Regions from separate parts of the Streptomyces sp. NPDC044033 genome, predicted to be linked through region 2. Evidence: riboswitches for the same ligand, from Rfam matches in the RefSeq annotation. Region 2 holds a riboswitch; the other holds the start of a gene.

Region 1 (10,661 bases), on a different contig from region 2:
CGACCCCGTCGCCGACGCGTCGAGCTGCCGGCCCGCCCCCGGCGACCTGCTGGTGCCGCTCGCCCCCGCGCCGCCCGGCATCGCCGCGCACCGTCCGCACCGCGTCGCCGACCTGCTGCCGGTGCTCACCCACCGGCTCACCCCGACGCCGCTGCTCGGCTCCCCCGCCTGACGGACCCGCGGCCGGCCCCGACCCATACGAGAGCGCCCCACGGCTTCCCGGCCGTGGGGCGCTCTGCTACGGTCACCGCTCTCACGTCCGTCACAGCGGGCCATCGCGCGGACTAGCTCACAATGACCACCCCGAACCACCCGAAGAGACCGCGCTGTTGGCGGCAACCGTCCTCATGGGTGACGCGTCTTTCTCTAGCAGAGGAGAGCTCCCGTGAAATCCCTGCGAAATCACGTCCGTAGGGCAACACTGGGACTGACCGATTGAGTTGACAACGGGGGGCGGCCTTGAAAACCGCATCGAGCAGCCGCAGCGAACTCACTACACCGCAGCGAAAGAACCCATCCATGTGCCAGCACCAGCCACCATGCCCGACAGCCGACTCCGCCGACCGTGAGGCCGCCCATCTTGTGGCGCACCACCCGGAACAGGGCTGGAGCCTGCTGTGCAACGGCGTCCTGCTCTTCGAGGACACCGGTGAGCTGCTGCCGGACGGGCAGATCATCGACCCGCACCGGCCACTCGGCACCGAACACGTGATGACCGCCGCCTGACGCGGCGCACACACAGCGCAGCAGGGGCCGGCCCGGCGACTCGCCGAACCGGCCCCGACCTATGAGGCGAGCGGGCCCCGTCAGTTGTCGTAGTCCTCCAGCGGCGGGCACGAGCAGACGAGGTTGCGGTCGCCGAAGGCGCCGTCGATGCGCCGGACCGGCGGCCAGTACTTGTCCGCGGCCGACACTCCGGCCGGGAACACCGCCTCCTCACGGCTGTACGGGCGCTCCCAGTCGCCGGCCAGCGCGGCCGCGGTGTGCGGGGCGTTGCGCAGCGGGTTGTCGTCCTTCGCCCACTCCCCCGAGCCGACCCGCTCGATCTCGGCCCGGATCGCGATCATCGTCTCGCAGAACCGGTCCAGCTCGGCGAGGTCCTCGCTCTCCGTCGGCTCGATCATCAGCGTCCCGGCCACCGGGAACGACATCGTCGGCGCGTGGAAGCCGTAGTCGATGAGGCGCTTGGCGACGTCGTCGACGCTGACGCCGGTCGCCTTGGTCAGCGGCCGCAGGTCCACGATGCACTCGTGCGCGACGAGCCCGTTCGGACCGGTGTAGAGCACCGGGTAGTGCGGCTCCAGGCGCTTGGCGATGTAGTTGGCACCGAGCACGGCGACCTGGGTGGCGTGTGTGAGCCCCTCGCCGCCCATCAGCCGGACGTACGCCCAGGAGATGGGCAGGATGCCCGCGGAGCCCCACGGAGCGGCGGAGACCGGGCCGACGCCGGTCTCCGGGCCCGCGGTCGGCTGGAGCGGGTGGTTGGGCAGGTACGGGGCGAGGTGCGCGCGCACGCCGACCGGGCCGACGCCGGGGCCGCCGCCGCCGTGCGGGATGCAGAACGTCTTGTGCAGGTTCAGGTGCGAGACGTCGCCGCCGAACCGGCCCGGCTGGGCCACCCCGACGAGGGCGTTGAGGTTGGCGCCGTCCACGTAGACCTGACCGCCCGCGTCGTGCACGGCCGCGCAGATCTCGCTGATGTGCTCCTCGAAGACGCCGTGCGTGGAGGGGTAGGTGACCATCAGCACGGCCAGCTCGTCGCCGTGCTGCTCGATCTTGGCGCGCAGGTCGTCGGCGTCCACCTCGCCGTCGTCGCCGGTCTTGACGACGACGACCTTCATGCCGGCCATGACCGCGCTGGCGGCGTTGGTGCCGTGCGCGGAGGAGGGGATGAGGCAGACGGTGCGCTGGGTGTCCCCGTTGGCCCGGTGGTACGCCCGTACGGCCAGCAGCCCGGCCAGCTCGCCCTGCGAGCCCGCGTTCGGCTGGAGCGACACCTTGTCGTAGCCGGTCACCTCCGCGAGGCGCTCCTCCAGCTCGGTGATGAGCGTGGTGTAGCCCTGGGCCTGGTCGACGGGGGCGAAGGGGTGCAGCGCGGCGAACTCGGGCCAGGTCACCGCCTCCATCTCGGCGGTGGCGTTGAGCTTCATGGTGCAGGAGCCGAGCGGGATCATGCCGCGGTCCAGCGCGTAGTCCCGGTCGGAGAGCTTGCGCAGGTAGCGCAGCATCGCGGTCTCGGAGCGGTACCGGCGGAAGACCGGGTGGGCGAGGTATTCGTCCGTGCGCAGCAGCTCCGCGGGGAGCGCGTCGGCGGCGGACGCGTCCAGGGCCTCGATCGCCGCGATGTCCGCGTCGACGCCGAAGGCGGCCCACACGGCGGCCAGCTGGGCGCGGCCGGTGGTCTCGTCGCAGGCGAGCGAGAGGCTGTCGGCGTCGACGAGGCGCAGGTTGACGCCGCGCTCGCGGGCGGCGGCGGCCACGTCGGCGGCCCGGCCGGGCACGCGCGTGGTGAGGGTGTCGAAGTAGGCGCCGTGCACGACCTCGACGCCGCCGGCCCGCAGCCCCTCGGCGAGCACGGTGGCGTAGCGGTGCGTACGGCGGGCGATGGCGGCCAGGCCGTCCGGGCCGTGGTAGACGGCGTACATGCCGGCCATGACCGCGAGCAGCACCTGGGCCGTGCAGATGTTGCTGGTGGCCTTCTCGCGGCGGATGTGCTGTTCACGCGTCTGGAGGGCCAGGCGGTACGCCTTGTTGCCGTCCGCGTCCACGGAGACGCCGACGAGGCGGCCGGGCAGGCTGCGCGCGAACTTCTCCCGTACGGCCATGAATCCGGCGTGCGGGCCGCCGAAGCCCATCGGCACTCCGAACCGCTGGGTGGTGCCGACCGCGATGTCCGCGCCGAGCTCGCCGGGCGAGGTGAGCAGGGTGAGGGCCAGCAGGTCGGCGGCGACCGTCACGATCGCGCCGAGTTCGTGCGCCCGCTCGATGACCGGGCGCGGGTCGCGCACGGCGCCGGACGCGCCCGGGTACTGCACCAGCACGCCGAACACGCCGCGCTCGGCGATCTCCTGCGGGATGCCCTCGGAGAGGTCGGCGACGACGACCTCGACCCCGGTGGGCTCGGCCCGGGTGCGTATGACGGCGATGGTCTGCGGCAGCGCGTCGGCGTCGACGAGGAAGACGCCGTCCTTGACCTTGCCGACGCGGCGGGCCAGTGACATGGCCTCGGCGGCCGCGGTGCCCTCGTCGAGCAGCGAGGCGCCGGAGGTGGGCAGCCCCGTCAGGTCGGCGACGACGGTCTGGAAGTTGAGCAGCGCCTCCAGCCGGCCCTGCGAGATCTCCGGCTGGTAGGGGGTGTACGCCGTGTACCAGGCGGGGTTCTCCATGACGTTGCGCAGGATGACGGGCGGCGTGAACGTGCCGTAGTAGCCGAGCCCGATCATCGGGGACAACACCTGGTTGCGGTCGGCGAGCGTGCGCAGCTCGGCGAGGACGTCGGCCTCGCTGCGGGCCTCGGGGAGCCGGAGCGCCTCGGCGCTCTTGATCACATCGGGTACGGCGGCCGCGGTGAGCTCGTCGAGCGAGCCGAATCCGACCTGGGCGAGCATCTTGGCCTGGGCGGCACTGTCCGGCCCGATATGGCGGTGCTCGAACGGCGTTCCACGTTCAAGATCGGAAAGGGGGATGCGGTTGTCGTTCATCTGCGGGGGCCTCCTGGTCGTCGCGACCTGCGAGGGGCACCGTGGCGCGGGTACCCGGACGGCCTCCCCCTCTGTCATCTCAACCTGAGAGCTTCACCGGGCCGCCCGGGGCGAACCGGCTTTCACCGTCGGTGAGGAGGGGCTTCGGCGCTGTACCGGTGCGTGGCCCGCCCTGCTTTCCAGAGTGACCTCGTCCGTGCGGTACGTGTGCCTGAGAGATTCCGGGGAGGATTTGCTCCTTCGGCGCCTCCGACGAAGCCTTCGGAGGACTCTCCCGCATGGGGTCTGCAGCCACTCGCCAGCCTACCAGCGCGATCTGCGGCCGATCCCTCAAGTGGCCAGCTGGCGAAATGTGGCTTTTCGTAGGTCTCGGGCAGTAGTTGTGATCTCCCGGGACCCATTGGAGGACCTCTTGCAGACCGACATCGATCCGCGCGGGCTCATCGGCCGCAAGGCGTTCGACCGCAACGGCACGAAGATCGGGACGGTGGACGAGGTGTACCTCGACGACGCGACCGGGAAGCCCGAGTGGGCCGCCGTGCGCACCGGCCTGTTCAGCCGGGACGCGTTCGTGCCGCTGGAGCCGAGCGACCTCGTCGCGGACGCCCTGCGCGTCCCGTACGACCGGGCTCTGATCAAGGACGCGCCGGACTTCGGCGTCGGCCGCCACCTCTCCCCGGAGCAGGAGCTCCAGCTGTACCACCACTACGGGCTGGACGCCTCCGCGCCGGGCAGGGCTCCCGCGCCCGTGGCGGACTCCCCGGCCCCGGCGGGCCGGGACGCCTCCTCGGGCCGGGAATTCGGCCGGATTTCGGGCCCTGACGGCTGACCGCCGGCGGACCGCACCAGCGAGATCGGCTCCCCCGGTTCGAGCGCGGGGTCGTCGACGGGGAAGGTCCGCACCCGGCCCGGCGGGGACCAGGGCGTCTCGAACCGCACGGTGACCCGGCCGACGCCGCTGCCCTGCACCCAGCCGTCCCCGAACTCCGTGTGGCGTACATCCAGCCCGGGGAGCCAGCGGCGCGGCCGGGGCTCCTCCCGCTCCTCCCCGCCCTTGGCGGCCTCCGGCGCCCCGGCCCCGGCCCGTTGCGCCGCTCCGGCCTCCTCAGCGGCCCGCGCCGCCTGCTCCTGCTCCGAGCGCGCGGTGGCGGCCTGGGCGAACAGGTCCTCCTGGGTGTAGTCGGCGAGCCCCGTGACGCCCACCCCCAGCAGCCGCACGCCCGCCGTGGTGTCCACCCCCTCGATCAGCCGCGCGGCCGCCTCCCGGACGACCCCAGGGTCGTCGGTGGGCCCGCGCAGCGTCTCCGAGCGGGTCAGCGTCGAGAAGTCGTAGCGCCGCACCTTGATCACCACGGTCCGGCCGGACCGCCCGGCGGCTCTGAGCCGCTGTACGCACCGGTCGGCGAGGCGCGTGATCTCCAGCTGCACACGGGTCCGGTCGGTCACGTCCTCCTCGAAGGTGTCCTCCACCGACACGGACTTCGCGTCCCGCTCGGCGACGACCGGGCGGTCGTCATGGCCGGTGGCCAGCGCGTACAGCCCCGCGCCGTGCGCCTTGCCCAGCAGCCGCACCAGCTCCGCCTCGCCGGCCTCGGCGGTCTCGGCGACCGTGCCGATCCCCGCCCGGCGCAGTGTCTCGGCCGTCGCGGGCCCGACCCCCGGGATCGTCCGCACCGGCATGGGCCCCAGCAGCTCCAGCTCCGTGCCCGGCGCTATCAGGACGAGCCCGTCCGGCTTGGCCGCCTCGGAGGCGATCTTGGCGAGCATCTTGGATCCGGCCAGCCCCACCGACCCGCTGAGCCCCGTGGCCGCCTGGATGTCGCGCCGCAGCCGCTCGCCCACGGCCCGTATGTCCGCCGACGTGGCCGCGGCGGTGATCGCGCCGCCCGCCTCCAGGTCCACGAACGCCTCGTCGAGGCTGAGCGGCTCGACGAGCGGCGACAGCTCGGCGAGCAGCTCCATGACCCGTTCACTCACTTGGCGGTACAGCGTGAACCGGGGGGTCAGATAGGCGGCGTTGGGGCACAGCCGGCGAGCCTGGGCCGTCGCCATCGCCGAGTGCACCCCGAAGACCCGCGCCTCGTACGAAGCCGTGGACACCACCCCGCGCGGCCCGATGCCGCCGACCACGACCGGTTTCCCGCGCAGGCTGGGTTTGGCCGCCTGCTCCGCCGCGGCGAAGAAGGCGTCCATGTCCAGATGCAGGATCGTCGGCGAACCTCTCACACCAACAGATGCTGCCTCACACCACTGACAACGGCCCCGCGGCGCGGCTCGGAAGCGGCGGAACCCGTGTCACGTCCGGGCGCTCGCCACCCGGCAGGCGGGCTCTCAGCCCGCGCGGTTGCGGCGGCGCGCCAGCTCGTCGGCGGGGTTGTGACCGGCGAGGGTCTCCCCGGTGTCCACGCGCTCGCCGTGCAGCTGCGCGAGGGCGCCTTCCACATCCCGCCAGACCACGCCCACGGCGATCCCGAAGACCCCCTGCCCGCCCTGGAACAGGTCGACGACCTCGTCGGGCGACGTGCACTCGTACACCGTCGCCCCGTCGCTCATGAGCGTCATCTGGCCGAGGTCGCCGATGCCGCGCGAGCGCAGGTGCTGCACGGCGGCCCGGATGTTCTGCAGCGACACGCCCGTGTCCAGCAGCCGCTTGACGATCTTCAGCACGACGACGTCGCGGAAGCTGTAGAGCCGCTGGCCGCCCGGGCCGTGGGCGGACCGCACGGTCGGCTCCACGAGCCCCGTGCGCGCCCAGTAGTCCAGCTGCCGGTAGGTGATGCCCGCCGCCGCGCACGCGGTCGGCCCGCGGTACCCGATGGTCTCCGGCACCGGCTCGGGCGACACCGAGACCGCCCCCGGGTGTCCGGGCAACGGTTCGGCCGTTCCCCCATGAAGCGGATACGGACCGCCTGCCGCCGTGCCGTCGCCGGTGCTTCTCACGCCGACCCTCCGTCCTTGACCTGCCGTCTCGACGGTAGGCAGTCACCCGGGGTGCGTCAACGATCGCCACACTCGCCACGCCGAGTGATAATCACCCTAAGAGTGGTTTCGCGTATCCGCCCGCGGGGAAAGGCTAGCCGAATGCCCTGCGGCAGCCCGGTCGGCGCCTCACTGGCTGTTCGTGCCGAAGTCCTCCGGCGAGATCTGATCGAGGAACTCGCGGAACTTCTCCACCTCATCCTCCTGCTCGTCCGGGATCGCGATGCCGGCGTCGTCCAGCACACCGTCACTGCCGTAGATCGGCGTCCCGGTGCGCAGCGCCAGCGCTATGGCGTCGGAGGGCCTGGCACTGACCTCCACCCCGCTCGCGAAGACCAGCTCGGCGTAGAACACGCCTTCGCGCAGGTCCGTGATGCGGACCTCCGTCAGCTGCTGGCCGACCGCCTCCAGCACGTCCTTGAAAAGGTCGTGGGTCAGCGGTCTGGCAGGCGCCATGCCCTGCTGGGCGAAGGCAATGGCCGTCGCCTCCCCCGGGCCGATCCAAATGGGGAGGTAGCGGTCGCCTCCCACTTCCCGCAGGAGCACGATCGGCTGGTTGGAGGGCATTTCCACCCGGACACCCACGACATCGAGCTCGTTCACACAGCAACCCTAGGACGTGCCCGGCGGGTTTGGGTAGTCGGGCACCCGCCGGTCGGTGTGGTCACGCCCGCAGCGCGGCCGCTACGAGCGCCGCGTGCAGCCGTACGGACAGTGCGGCCAGCTCCCGCGCGGTGGCCTCCGCATGGGCTCTGGTCTGCGGATTGCGGTGTCTGCGCAGCGGCGCGACCACCTGTTCGACCAGGTCCGCCTCGCGAACGGCCGCGGCCTTCATGACGCGCAAATGCCTCGGCTCCAGCCCGAACCGGCCCAGGTCCGCGACGAGCTTCGCCACCGCCACGGCCTCGACGTCGTAGCCGCCGCCGGAATTCGGCTCGATCAGACCGTAGGACTGCCACTCGTCCAGCTCACGCTCGGTGACCCCGGTGGCCCCGAGCAGCTCCTCACGGCCCACCTGGACGGCCGTGGGGCCCTCCGCGTCCAGCTCCGCGGCGCCGTCCAGCAGATCCCTCGGCTGTCCGGGCGCGGGCAGCGGCAGCTGCTCCCCCCGGGCCAGCGCGTCGAGGTACTCGCGGATGACCCGCAGCGGCAGGTAGTGGTCGCGCTGCAGGCGCAGCACGCACCCGAGCCGCTCGACGTCCTCCTGGCTGAACTTGCGGTACCCGGACGGCGTGCGCTGCGGCTCGACGAGGCCCTCCGCCTCCAAGAACCGGATCTTGGAGACGGTGACCTCGGGAAATTCGTCGCGCAGCAGGGTGAGCACCATGCCGATGCTCACCAACTGGCCGTCCGCGGTGGCGGTGCCGCCCTCGGCACTCCCCGCCGGTGTCTGACGCATAGCCCTTCCCTGGCGGGTCAGATGCCCCGCTGGCTCGCGTAGAAGACCAGCCGGTACTTGCCGATCTGCACCTCGTCGCCGTTGGCCAGCGCGACCGAGTCGATCCGCTCCCGGTTGACGTACGTGCCGTTCAGGCTGCCGACATCCGAGACGGTGAAGCCGCCCTCCGGCTCGCGCCGGAACTCCACGTGCCGCCGCGAGACGGTGACATCGTCGAGGAAGATGTCGCCCTGCGGGTGGCGGCCGGCCGTGGTCAGGTCGCCGTCCAGCAGGAAGCGGCTGCCCGAGTTCGGACCGCGGCGGACCACCAGCAGCGCCGAGCCCATCGGCAGCGCGTCGACGGCGGCCTGCGCCTCCGGAGAGAGCGACGGGGTCGGCGTCTGGCCGGTGGCCTCCGACTCGTACGCCTCAAGACCGGAGATGGAGATGGTCGAGGTCGTCTCCGAAGCCCGCTCGGACGACGCGCCACCACGCAGCGGCGCACCGCAGTTGGAGCAGAACCGGCTGGACTCACCATTGCGGTTGCCGCACCTCGTACACACCAAGGCTGTACCTCCACCCGCAGTTGAGGTCGACGGTCCCGGAGAACCTATGCGCCCGGACGCGCCCTGGCCGCCCGGAGCATCGTCGCCCGGGCCTCCCACCTGATCCCGGAACAGCGGGCGCTCTTCTGACGCCTCTGTGCCTTCCACCGGCCGCTGCGCCCGGTGGCGCGCAGCACCGCTGCCGCCCTCCTGGCGCGAGCTCTTGCCGAACAACTTCGCAAACAACTTCACGGGCGATTCCCCTTGACCGAAACAGACCCGCCCGTGGGGCAGGACAAACCCTCGATGCACACACCATCCGACCCGGACATCTTTACAACGTCCGTGGTCAACAGACAGTTTCCACCACGCACCCCCCTCTTGGTGCGCCGACCCCCCGCAACGTCATGTCCCGGGTGCGGAGCCCCCGAGCCTGTGCGCCTCACTGCGATGACGACCGAGCGTAGTCAGGCCGCTCAGCGGACCGCAAGGCGTCCACGACGATCTTCTCAGAACGAGTGACGGACGCAGTGGCCTGCTCCTTCTGCAGAGTCTGCACCACCCCGCCCGGAATGTTGAGGGCCGGTTCAAGGTCCTGCGGCTTGCCGATCACCTTGAACCGGTAGGGAGGTGCCACTTTCTGACCGTCGATCTCCACCTTGCCGCCTGCGTCCGAGAAGTAGGTGTCGGCGGCCACGCGCACCCCGTTGATCTGGATCGCCTCCGCGCCCGCCGCCCTCAACTCCTGGATGGCGTCGAGGAGCATGTCCGACTGTACGGCCTTCTTGGGGTCGCTCACAGTGAGCTCGATGCCGGGGCCACGCGCCGCCACGGTGCCCGCGAGCACACCCAGCTGGCGTTCCTTCTGGGCCGTCTGCTTACGGGCCTCAGCGGCCTGGTTCGAGCTGTTCTCCAGCTCAGTGCGCTGGTTCTCCAGGCCCCGCTTCTCGTCCTCCAACCGCTGGGTGCGGTTGTCGAGCTCGTCCAGGATCCGTACGAGGTCCTCCTGGCGGGCGCCGCGCAGATTGCTGTTGTCGCTGGTCGACCGGACCTGGATGGCCAGCCCCAGCCCGAGTACGCCCAGTAGGAGGGCGACGATCAGCTGGGCCCGCGTCACCCGCGGCGGCCACAGTCCGGCCAGCAGCCTCTGACGGCCCGTCACGGCAGGAGCCGGGGCGACCTCTTCGTCCTCCACCTCGGGCCGCACTGGCTCTTGAGGCTTCTGCGGCTTTCGCGGCTCTTGCGGTTCCTGGGATTCCCCCGACTGCCCGGGCGTGTCGTCGGCGCTCATCGGCCTCACGCCCGGAAGACGTGCCGACGGATCGCGGCCGCGTTGGAGAAGATCCGGATGCCGAGCACGACCACGACACCCGTGGAAAGCTGCGCCCCGACGCCGAGCTTGTCGCCGAGGAAGACGATCAGCGCGGCCACCACGACGTTGGACAGGAACGACACGACGAAGACCTTGTCGTCGAAGATCCCGTCCAGCATCGCCCGCAGGCCGCCGAACACCGCGTCCAGCGCCGCCACCACGGCGATCGGCAGGTAGGGCTCGACCACAGTCGGCACGACGGGCCGGACCACGAGTCCGACCACGACTCCCACGACGAGGCCCAATACGGCGATCACGATGTGCCCTTCCCTGTGTCGGTGCCGCTCTTGTCGGCGCCACCGGCTTGCGGTTGTGCGTTACGTACTATCAGGCTCGGCGCGGCCGGCAACCGCACCTCGTCCTGAGCGGAGATGCTCACGCGGACCCCGTAGTCCTTCTGCAGCACATGCAGATAGAGACCGTCGGCGCTGTCCTGGAAGCCGCTCCGCAGCCGCTTCCCGTCCCCCACCGCGAGAACGGTGTACGGCGGTACGAGCGGCTTGTTGTCGACCAGTATGGCGTCACCGGCGGCCCGAATGGCCGACAGTGCCGTGAGCCGCTGCCCGTTGACGGCGACGGCCTCGGCGCCCGACTGCCAGAGGCCGTTCACGACGCGCTGCATATCGCGGTCGCGCACCCGGCCCGTATCGGAGAAGCCATTGCTCTCGCGGGGGCCGCCGCCTCCC
Region 2 (10,661 bases):
GGACCGGGGCGGCGGCGGGCAGCGCCAGCATCTGGAGGAAGTCGCCGTTGGGGCTCGGCAGCTTGAAGACGATGGTGTTCGCGTCCGGCGTCTCGATCTGCTTCAGGCCCAGCTTGTCCTTGCTGGTGTCCTTGTACGGGCCCTTGTAGTTCAGGTCCGGGTCGAGGACCTGCTGGATCCAGGTCGGGCCGCCGGTGATCTTCTCCTTGGCCCAGGTGCGCTCGATGCCGTACTTGATGTCCTGGCTGGTGACGGGCTTGCCGTCCTCCCAGGTCAGGTCGGGGCGCAGCTTGAAGGTGTAGGTCTTCTTGTCGGGCGAGATCTGGCCGGTGTCGGTGGCCATGTCCGGGACCAGCTCGGAGCTGGCCGCGCCCGGGGCGGGCTTCGGGGTCACCAGGGTGCGGGTGTAGTAGCGGGCGAAGTCCCACATGAAGCCGTAGTAGCCACGCTGCGGGTCCCAGGAGTCGGCGTCCTGCGTGCCGATGAACTTCAGCTCGCCGCCCTTCTTGGCGGAGGTGCTGGCGACATGGCCCACGCCCGCGTTGAAGCCCGGCGCCTTGCCGCTGGTGCTGGAGCCGCCGCCCCCGCCGCAGGCGGTGGTGGACACCAGCGCCGCGACCACGAAGGCCGATCCGGCGGCCAGTCTGCGCCTCGGAATGCGATGAGTTGTCACGTTGTCGCGACCTCCGTGAGATTCTCGGCCCGGGGAGGACCGGCTGTTCGGGGATGAACTCCTGACGAGGAATCAGTTGTGTTGCTCGTCCGGGTCGTCATGGGTGCTGCTGCGGGTACTGCTGTGGGGTTCTGTGCCGCGGGCCCTCGGCTCGACGGCGTTCTGCGAGGGTCAGCGCGAGCCCTTCGGGTCGAGGGCGTCACGCACGCCGTCGCCGAAGAGGTTGAAGGCCAGCACGGTGGCGAAGATGGCGAGCCCCGGAATGACCATGAACATGGGGTCGGACTCGTACGTGGTGACGGCCGCGGAGAGCATCTGCCCCCAGGAAGCGGTCGGCTGCTTGACGCCCGCGCCGAGGAAGCTGAGGGCGGCCTCGGTGAGCACGTTGGTGGGGATCATCAGCGTGGCGTACACGGTGATCGGCGCCACCAGGTTGGGCAGCAGTTCGCGGAAGAGGATGTACGCGCGTCCGGCGCCCAGGCTGCGCGCCGCCTCCACGTACTCGCGCTCTCTGAGCGAGAGGGTCTGGCCTCGCACGATCCGGCCCACGTACGGCCAGCCGAAGAACCCGATCACCACGATCAGCACGCCCATGCGCACGCCCGAACCGCTGAAACCGAAGAGGGAGTTCGGCACCACGGAGACCAGGGCGATGATGAAGAGCAGCTGCGGGAAGGCGAGGAGGACGTCCATCACGCGGCTGATGATGGCGTCGACCCAGCCGCCGAAGTAGCCGGCGACGATGCCGAAGACCGTGCCGACGGCGACGGCGACCACGGCGGCGAGGAACGCCACCAGCAGCGAGACCCGGGCTCCGTAGATCACCCGGCTGAACACATCGCGGCCGTTGACCGGCTCGACCCCGAAGAGGAAGTCCGAATTGATCCCGCCCCAGGAGCCCTTGGGGGTGCCGAAGAGCGGGTCGATCTGGTCCTCGTGGAAGTTGTTCGGCGGATGCCCGAACAGGTCCACGATCAGCGGCGCGAACACCGCGATCAGGATGAGCAGCAGCACGACGACCCCGCCGGCCAGGGCCAGCTTGTCGCGCTTGAGCCGCACCCAGGCGATACGCCACGGGGAACGGCCCTCGATGGCTTTCGCCGGGACGCCGGCCGCGACATCGACGGCGGCGGTCTCGGCCGCGCTCGTGTCGTGCAATGGTGCCGTCATCGTCTGGGGGACCCCTCTCGACCGGCGATAGCCGGCCCACGCTGCCGCCGACGCGGCTTGGTTCACATCAGGTGCTGCGAATGGTGCTGAAGGCGCGGGAAGTTCACGCGGAGCAGGTCGCACACAGAACCGACTCTGCTTGTTCCGGGGAGTCTTCAACGGGCCCGCGATCACCCGCCAGACCTGACCGGCAATGGATGCGTAACCGTGATGTGTGTAGGGAGGTTCCGTTATACGGACAGTCGTGATCCATGAGCGGATCAGTAACTACAAGGACAGTTTGTCCAGTTGGTGTCAGTACGCTCCGGCCTGACGGCCCTGCGGCGGCGGATAGCCGTAACCGGCCGTGGGCGCGGGCGCTCCGGCGCCGTACGCGTCGCGGTCGAAGAACGGCCGCGCGTTGGCCCGCATCCACATCGCGACCGGGTCGTGCTCGTCCGACATCGACACCGTGGACACCGGCAGCCCCTCCGGCACCACGCCCACCGACTGCTGCATCATCAGCCGCACCGAGTCGACGGCCGGCTGGGACGTGTCGTACAGATCGAGCCCGATGGCCAGATACGGCGCGCCCAGCGCGGGCTGCACCCAGGCCCGGCGCAGCGCCCGGACCACGGGCGTACGGTGCGCGTTCTGCCCCAGCAGGGCATAGAACTGGGGGATCTCGATGGCCGGCTCACTCAGCCGCAGCGGCCCGGCGGGCAGCCGCTCCAGGCCGCCCGCGACGCGCCGCAGGTCGAGCCAGGGGATGCCGACGCCGCCGCCCGGCGCGTGCGGGTTGAGCCACAGGCCCCAGCGGTCGGGGAAGAGCGAGGCGGCGATGGCGCGGCCGCCGACCACCTCATGGGCGCGGTTCCACCCGCTGGCGGCGAGCTCCGGGGCGGAGGTCACGCATGGCGCGTAGCCGAGGCTGTCGACCTCCATGTTCCCGTACTGGGCGTCGGGCGAGCCGGCCTGGCCGTGCCAGAGCAGCATCCACACCTGACCGTCGGCGATGGCGTGCAGCAGCGCCTCGTAGGCGTCGTACCGGCCGGGCGCCACTTGGCGCAGCATCTGCTCCACGCCGCTCTCCGCGCCCGCGCTCACCTGGGTCCGCCCTTTCCCTCGGCCGTCTCTGCCCCGCTTCGGGGCGCGCCAGTGCACCCCGCCCGGTCATCCAACCAGCTTACGAGCCCGTACCGCCCTGCCGCGGGTCAGTCACAGGTCACGGTCGTAGAACGGCCGGACGCGCTCGCTCAGCCACTCCCCGACCGGGTCCTGGGCGAGGTCGAGGAAGACCATCTGCACGGGCCAGGGCACCGGGACCGTGTGCAGCGCGCGCCCGAGGGCGTCGAGCGCGGCGGCGCGGCCGGCGTCGTCGGGCAGGTCGAGTTCGACGCCGACGAACAGCGCCGGGGCGTCGGTCTCCACGCAGGCCAGGACGCGCCGGGCGGTCCGCACCAGCCCGGCGGCGGCGAACTCCAGCCCGGCGGCGGCCAGGAAGTCGACCGGTTCTTCCTGCCAGTCGGGTTCGTAGAGCCGCACCCGGCCGCCGGTGGCGGGTCCGTCCAGCGGGCCGTGCCCGCCGCGGCACAGCTCCGCGACGGCGGGCGGCGGCAGCGGGACGCCGACGGCGCCGTCCGGGTTCACCGCGATGCCCAGCTGCGGGGGCAGGCCGCGGGCGAACTCGACGGCCGGTGCGACGGTGCACGGCATCCGGTCGCCGGTGATCAGCCGGAACTGCTGCTCGGAGCTGAACACCGGGACGTACGCGCCGCCGTCGATCTCCAGGGTCGGCAGATCGAGCTCGCGGCTGTCCGGGTGGCCGCCGTTGGGCAGCGGAATCCACAGCAGGCTGCGGCTCAGCACCTCGACGATGCGCGCGCCGGCCCCCGCCACCCCCAGGGAGGCGGCGAGCACCTCTTCGAGTTCATTGGCGGGCCAGCCCTGGGCCTGGGTGTATTCGTAACTCTCCGGGATGCTCATTCCGTCCAACCGCCGTCTCGACAAAGCCGCATCCGAACCCTAACGGCTGCATGCCCCACGTTCCTCGGGTGCCGCCGAATTCCTTGACGAACACCCAGGTCAGGCGGGGGCGATGGAACTTGGACCGGGGTGCACCCCGGGTAGTCGGCGAGTTGCGGAACGTACCCGTCCTCAGCACGGTGGTCGGACACCTTGTACGCACCACGAAGGGAAGCCCCCTATGCGCACGTCCCGGAAGATGCCCCGGAAGACCGGCGCGGTCGTCTCGTCCGTCGTGTGCGGCGCGCTGGCGTTCGGCGCCTCCGGAGCGGCCCTCGCGACCGCGCACGGCGGCACCCCGCACCCGGCGGGGGCGGCGGCCGTGGCCCCGATCCCGGGGGCGGACGCGCTGGCGGGCCAGACCGAGCGGTTGGGCGACCTGGCCGCCGCCCTCAAGCCGGTGACCGGCCTCGTCAACGCGGTGCTGAAGGCGCCGGGCGGCAAGCTGCCGACCCCGGAGGCCGCGAAGCACGCGGAGGCGGTCAAGGAGGCCCTCGCCAAGATCACGGCGGCGGCGAAGGCGCCCGCTGCGCCGAGCGTGCCGGAGGCACCGAAGGTGCCGAAGAAACCGGCCGCGCCGGTCGACCCGACCGACGCCAAGGCGCCGGCCGCGCCCGCGGCCGGGCAGCAGGGCGCGCCGTCGAAGGCCGGCCCGGAGCTGGTGGCCAAGGCCGCCACCGACCTCCAGGCCAAGGTCAACGCGTTGCTGAGGACCACCGTCGCGGGCAGCCCGGCCGGCACCGCGGCGGCCCTGAAGGCCACGCTGGCCGCCACGGTGAACGTCGTGGCGAGCATGGTCCTCGGCGGCGGCCTCCCCGCCCCGGACCTCCCCGGCCTCCAGAAGCCCCCGGCCGCCGCGCCGAAGGCTCCCGGCCGGTCGGCGTAACGCGCGGCGGGGACACCGCACCGACCGCCGGGCGGCACCGGGCCGCCCGGCGGTTCAGGGGCGCCCGGCGGCGGGCCCGTAACCGCTTCGGCGATCCGACGACTACGAGCGCCCGTCCCGCCGCCCGGGCCCACCTCGGTGATCCGGACGGTTACGGGCCCCGGTGCCGGGCCCGAAACGCTTCGGTGATCCGACAGCTACGAGTGGCCCGCTCCAGCGCCCGAGCCCGACTCCGTGACCCGGGCGCCTACGGGCCCCCGGCACCACCACCGTGACCCGCGCAGTCCACGGACGACCGCCGGGCTCACAACGCCCCGGCAATCCAACGCCTACGAACGACCCACCCCAGCACCCGAGCCCGACCCCACCACCCAGCCGCTACGGACCACCGGCACCAGGCCCCGGCACCGCCTCGGCGATCCGGCCGAACCGGATCGCCCGTAACGCGTCACCCGCGGGCCGGTCCAGGAGGATCGCCGAGGCGGTGCCGACCGGGAGGCGGCCGGACTCCACCGCCGCCACCAGCCGCGCCACGGCCCGGCAGTGGCGCGCGAAGGCGTACGCGGAGACCCGGCGCCCCCGCTGGGCCTGCCCCGTCAAGGCCTCCGCGACCGGTACGTCCATGATCAGCAGCCGTAGCGCGACGCCCCGCCGTCTGGCGTCGCGCGCCAGCCAGTGGCGCACCCAGGCGAGCGTGCCGCAGTCGTGCACGACCACGCTCGTGCCCGAGTGGAGCGCGCGCCGCAGCCCCGTGTAGTGGGAGAGCCGGACCAGCGGGCGGTAGAGCCCGTACGGCACGTACGCCGGCATCCGGCGCGCCCAGCGGTCGCGGGCGTCCTGCGAGTCGACGCGCCAGACGATCCCGCCGCGGGCGTCCAGCCCCGGCACCGCCCGCCGGATGAGGGTGGACTTGCCGCTGCCCGGCAGGCCGGAGACGACGAGCAGGTCGCCGACGGGGAATCTCAGCTCGTGGGCGGTCGCCGTGCCGCGCAGGTCCGCGACCGCGGCCGCGGCCGGGGGCCGCCGGGGGCCGGGCAACGCCGGCCTCGGATACGTACGTTGCGCGTGCACGGTGATCGTCCTCCCCGGTCCGGTCACTGCGGGCTACCCGAAGAGTGTCAAGAAAAGGTAATGCGCTTCAAGGGCGGGCCAAAACGATCGGCCGCCCGTCCGGGGGTTTACAGCGGACCGTCGCATGCGATGATGTGCCCGCAAACTGCATATCGGCCGCTCGTAGTCCGCGCGGGAGAGTCCCGGTCACGCTCCGTGCACCGGGCGCCGAAGGAGCAAGTCCTCCCTTGAATCTCTCAGGCCCCGTACCGCGCAGGCGAGGCAGATCTGAAAAGCGGGCCGCCGTGCCATCGGCGGTCCCACCCAAGGTGCAAGCCGAGGGGCCCGGCCGGGCCTCCTGGTGAACCTCTCAGGTTCCGATGACAGATGGGGAGGCGCGTTCTTCGTGTGCTTCTTCCAAGAACTCGCCACCGTCAGCCCGGGAGCCTGAAACATGACCGATTCCCCTCGCCGTACCGCGCTCGACGCGACGCATCGCGCGCTCGGCGCGACCATGACCGACTTCGCGGGCTGGGACATGCCGCTGCGCTACGCGAGCGAGCGCGACGAGCACCTCGCCGTCCGCGGCCGGGCCGGGCTCTTCGACCTCTCCCACATGGGCGAGATCACGCTGACCGGCCCGCAGGCCGCCGACGCCCTCGACTACGCCCTGGTCGGCAACATCGGCAAGGTCGCCGTGGGCCGCGCCCGGTACACCATGATCTGCGACGCCGAGGGCGGCATCCTCGACGACCTGATCGTCTACCGCCTCGGCGAGCAGGAGTTCATGGTCGTCGCCAACGCGTCCAACGCCCAGGTGGTGCTGGACGCGCTGACCGAGCGCGCGGCCGGCTTCGAGGCGTCCGTACGGGACGACCGCGACGCCTACGCGCTGCTGGCCATGCAGGGCCCGGAGTCCGCGGGCATCCTGAAGTCGCTCACCGACGCGGACCTGGACGGGCTGAAGTACTACGCGGGGCTGCCGGGCACGGTCGCGGGGGTGTCCGCGCTGATCGCCCGTACCGGCTACACCGGCGAGGACGGCTTCGAGCTGTTCGTCCGGCCGTCGGACGCCGAGCGACTGTGGCAGGCGCTGACCGAGGCGGGCGCGGGCGCGGGGCTCGTACCGGCGGGGCTGTCCTGCCGGGACACGCTGCGCCTGGAGGCGGGCATGCCGCTGTACGGGCACGAGCTGACCGCGGCGACGACGCCGTTCGACGCGGGGCTGGGCCGGGTCGTGAAGTTCGAGAAGGCGGGCGACTTCGTGGGCCGCGCGGCGCTGACCGCGGCGGCCGAGAAGGCCGAGGCGGCGGCTCCGCGCAAGCTGGTCGGGCTGATCGCCGAGGGGCGCCGGGTGCCGCGCGCCGGATTCCCGGTGGTGGCGAGCGACGGCTCGGTGATCGGCGAGGTCACCTCGGGCGCCCCCTCCCCCACGCTCGGCAAGCCGATCGCCATCGCCTATGTGGACGCGGCGCACGCCGAGCCCGGTACGGCCGGGGTGAGCGTGGACATCCGCGGCAGCCACGAGCCGTACGAGGTGGTCGCGCTGCCCTTCTACAAGCGTCAGCGCTGACCGGGACCCGTACCGCCGCGCCCGTCGCGTCTCACGTGTCAAGACCCGTTGCACAAGCACCCACGCGTATCCAGGAGAATCGAGTCATGAGCAACCCCCAGCAGCTGCGTTACACCAAGGAGCACGAGTGGCTGTCGACCGCCGATGACGGCGTCGCGACGGTCGGCATCACCGAGTTCGCGGCCAACGCGCTCGGCGATGTGGTCTACGCGCAGCTTCCCGCGATCGGCGACAGCGTCACGGCGGGCGAGACCTGCGGTGAGCTGGAGTCGACGAAGTCGGTCAGCGACCTGTACGCCCCCGTGACGGGCGAGGTCGTCGAGGCCAACCAGGACGTCGTGGACGACCCGTCGCTGGTGAACTCCGCCCCCTTCGAGGGCGGCTGGCTGTTCAAGGTGAAGATCACGGACGAGCCGGCGGTGCTGCTGACCGCCGACGAGTACACCGCCTTCGCGGGCTAGCCCGCCCGTACGCCCTCCGCCCTCCGCTTCCCAGGAAGAACTCATGTCTCTGCTGAACAGCTCCCTCCATGAGCTCGACCCCGACGTCGCCGCCGCTGTCGACGCCGAACTCGACCGCCAGCAGTCCACCCTCGAAATGATCGCCTCGGAGAACTTCGCTCCGGTCGCGGTCATGGAGGCGCAGGGCTCCGTCCTCACCAACAAGTACGCCGAGGGGTACCCCGGCCGCCGCTACTACGGCGGCTGCGAGCACGTCGACGTGGTCGAGCAGATCGCGATCGACCGGGTCAAGGCGCTCTTCGGCGCCGAGCACGCCAATGTGCAGCCGCACTCCGGCGCGCAGGCCAACGCCGCCGCGATGTTCGCGCTGCTCAAGCCCGGTGACACGATCATGGGTCTGAACCTCGCGCACGGCGGGCACCTGACCCACGGCATGAAGATCAACTTCTCCGGCAAGCTCTACAACGTGGTCGCGTACCACGTCGACGACGAGACCGGCCAGGTCGACATGGCCGAGGTCGAGCGGCTCGCCAAGGAGGCCCGCCCGAAGCTGATCGTGGCCGGCTGGTCCGCGTACCCCCGCCAGCTCGACTTCGCGGCCTTCCGCAAGATCGCCGACGCGGTCGGCGCGTACCTGATGGTGGACATGGCCCACTTCGCCGGCCTGGTGGCCGCGGGGCTGCACCCCAACCCGGTGCCGCACGCCCATGTGACCACCACCACCACGCACAAGACCCTCGGCGGTCCGCGCGGCGGCGTGATCCTGTCCACCCAGGAGCTGGCCAAGAAGATCAACTCTGCGGTCTTCCCCGGCCAGCAGGGCGGCCCGCTGGAGCACGTGATCGCGGCCAAGGCGGTGTCCTTCAAGGTCGCGGCGACCGACGAGTTCAAGGAGCGCCAGCAGCGCACGCTGGACGGCGCCCGCATCCTCGCCGAGCGCCTGACCCGGTCGGACGTCACCGAGCACGGCGTGTCCGTACTGTCCGGCGGCACGGACGTGCACCTGGTCCTGGTGGACCTGCGCAACAGCGAGCTGGACGGCCAGCAGGCCGAGGACCGGCTCCACGAGGTCGGCATCACGGTCAACCGCAACGCCGTCCCGAACGACCCGCGCCCCCCGATGGTCACCTCGGGCCTGCGGATCGGCACCCCGGCGCTGGCCACCCGCGGCTTCGGGGCCGAGGACTTCACCGAGGTCGCGGAGATCATCGCCGCGGCGCTCAAGCCGTCCTACGACGCGGCGGAGCTGCGCGGCCGGGTCACGGCCCTCGCCGCCAAGCACCCGCTGTACCCGGGTCTGAAGTCCGCGTGAAGTAACTGATCAACCCGCGAGTACGGGGCACCGCGCACACTGGAAGCAGAACAGTGCACCGGTGCCCCGTCCCATGCGCCCCGTCACGGCGCAGCACCAGCGCCGCACGGCGCCCCTCACCAGGGCGCCATCCCGCGGCCCCAGCAGTGCCCGCACCACCCACCACGAGCAGACAAGGGGTCCGCCACCGTGGCCATCTCCGTCTTCGATCTCTTCTCCATAGGCATCGGTCCGTCCAGTTCCCATACGGTCGGCCCCATGCGCGCGGCCCGAATGTTCGCGCGCCGGCTCAAGAACGAAGGCGTGCTCGCCCACACCACGTCCGTACGGGCCGAACTCTTCGGCTCCCTCGGCGCGACCGGGCACGGCCACGGCACCCCCAAGGCCGTACTCCTCGGTCTGGAGGGCCACTCCCCGCGGAGCGTGCCCGTCGAGACCGCGGACGACGAAGTCGACCGCATCCGGCGGACCAAGCGGCTGCGGCTGCTCGGCGCGGAGATCGGCGACACCCACGAGATCGACTTCGACGAGCCCCACCAGCTCATCCTGCACCGCCGCCGCTCGCTGCCGTACCACGCCAACGGCATGACCCTCTTCGCGTACGACGAGGAGGGCCTGCCGCTCCTGGAGAAGACCTACTACTCGGTGGGCGGCGGCTTCGTCGTGGACGAGGACGCGGTCGGCGAGGACCGCATCAAGCTCGATGACACGGTCCTGAAGTATCCTTTCCGCACCGGCGACGAGCTGCTCCGCCGCTCCCAGGAGACGGGCCTGTCGATCTCGGCCCTGATGCTGGAGAACGAGAAGGCGTGGCGCACGGAGGACGAGATCCGCGCCGGCCTGCTGGAGATCTGGGGCGTCATGCAGGCGTGCGTATCGCGCGGCATGTCCCGCGAGGGCATCCTGCCGGGCGGCCTCCGGGTCCGCCGCCGCGCCGCCAACTCCGCCCGCCAATTGCGCGCCGAGGGTGAACCGGCGGCCCGCGCCATGGAGTGGACCACCCTCTACGCCATGGCCGTCAACGAGGAGAACGCCGCGGGCGGCCGCGTGGTCACCGCCCCCACCAACGGCGCCGCCGGCATCATCCCCGCCGTCCTGCACTACTACGTGAACTTCGTGCCCGGCGCGGACGAGGAAGGCGTCGTCCGCTTCCTGCTGGCCGCGAGCGCCATCGGCATGCTCTTCAAGGAGAACGCCTCCATCTCCGGCGCCGAGGTCGGCTGCCAGGGCGAGGTCGGCTCCGCCTGCTCCATGGCCGCGGGCGGCCTCGCCGAGGTCCTGGGCGGCTCCCCCGAGCAGGTCGAGAACGCCGCCGAGATCGGCATGGAACACAACCTCGGCCTCACCTGCGACCCGGTCGGCGGCCTCGTGCAGATCCCCTGCATCGAGCGCAACGGCATGGCCGCGGTCAAGGCGGTCACGGCGGCCCGCATGGCCTTGCGCGGCGACGGCCGCCACCATGTCTCCCTCGACAAGGTCATCAAGACCATGAAGGAGACGGGGGCCGACATGAAGGTCAAATACAAGGAGAC

The links. Region 2 has a riboswitch for glycine ahead of gcvT (glycine cleavage system aminomethyltransferase GcvT). Riboswitches for the same ligand answer to the same signal wherever they lie in the genome.
Region 1: another riboswitch for glycine. It lies ahead of gcvP (aminomethyl-transferring glycine dehydrogenase); the one in region 2 lies ahead of gcvT (glycine cleavage system aminomethyltransferase GcvT).

The regions. Positions count from the first base shown of each region.
Region 1 covers NZ_JBWKFF010000025.1:112,332-122,992, forward strand. Annotated here, with positions in the region: gene AC07AB_RS33765 (hypothetical protein) at 1-172, shown strand, start outside; gene AC07AB_RS33770 (DUF5999 family protein) at 520-726, shown strand; gene gcvP (aminomethyl-transferring glycine dehydrogenase) at 807-3,701, opposite strand; glycine riboswitch at 3,891-3,988, opposite strand; gene AC07AB_RS33780 (PRC-barrel domain-containing protein) at 4,114-4,530, shown strand; partial or broken gene AC07AB_RS33785 (DNA polymerase IV) at 4,440-5,927, opposite strand; gene AC07AB_RS33790 (MerR family transcriptional regulator) at 6,033-6,641, opposite strand; gene AC07AB_RS33795 (bifunctional nuclease family protein) at 6,810-7,283, opposite strand; gene ftsR (transcriptional regulator FtsR) at 7,345-8,079, opposite strand; gene AC07AB_RS33805 (FHA domain-containing protein) at 8,097-8,963, opposite strand; gene AC07AB_RS33810 (DUF881 domain-containing protein) at 9,046-9,894, opposite strand; gene AC07AB_RS33815 (small basic family protein) at 9,900-10,232, opposite strand; gene AC07AB_RS33820 (DUF881 domain-containing protein) at 10,229-10,661, opposite strand, start outside.
Region 2 covers NZ_JBWKFF010000022.1:139,266-149,926, reverse strand. Annotated here, with positions in the region: gene AC07AB_RS32055 (ABC transporter substrate-binding protein) at 1-673, opposite strand, end outside; gene AC07AB_RS32050 (ABC transporter permease) at 845-1,843, opposite strand; gene AC07AB_RS32045 (enhanced serine sensitivity protein SseB C-terminal domain-containing protein) at 2,138-2,896, opposite strand; gene AC07AB_RS32040 (enhanced serine sensitivity protein SseB) at 3,041-3,808, opposite strand; gene AC07AB_RS32035 (hypothetical protein) at 4,029-4,733, shown strand; gene AC07AB_RS32030 (AAA family ATPase) at 5,112-5,804, opposite strand; glycine riboswitch at 5,967-6,065, shown strand; gene gcvT (glycine cleavage system aminomethyltransferase GcvT) at 6,238-7,356, shown strand; gene gcvH (glycine cleavage system protein GcvH) at 7,443-7,817, shown strand; gene glyA (serine hydroxymethyltransferase) at 7,861-9,129, shown strand; gene AC07AB_RS32010 (L-serine ammonia-lyase) at 9,319-10,661, shown strand, end outside.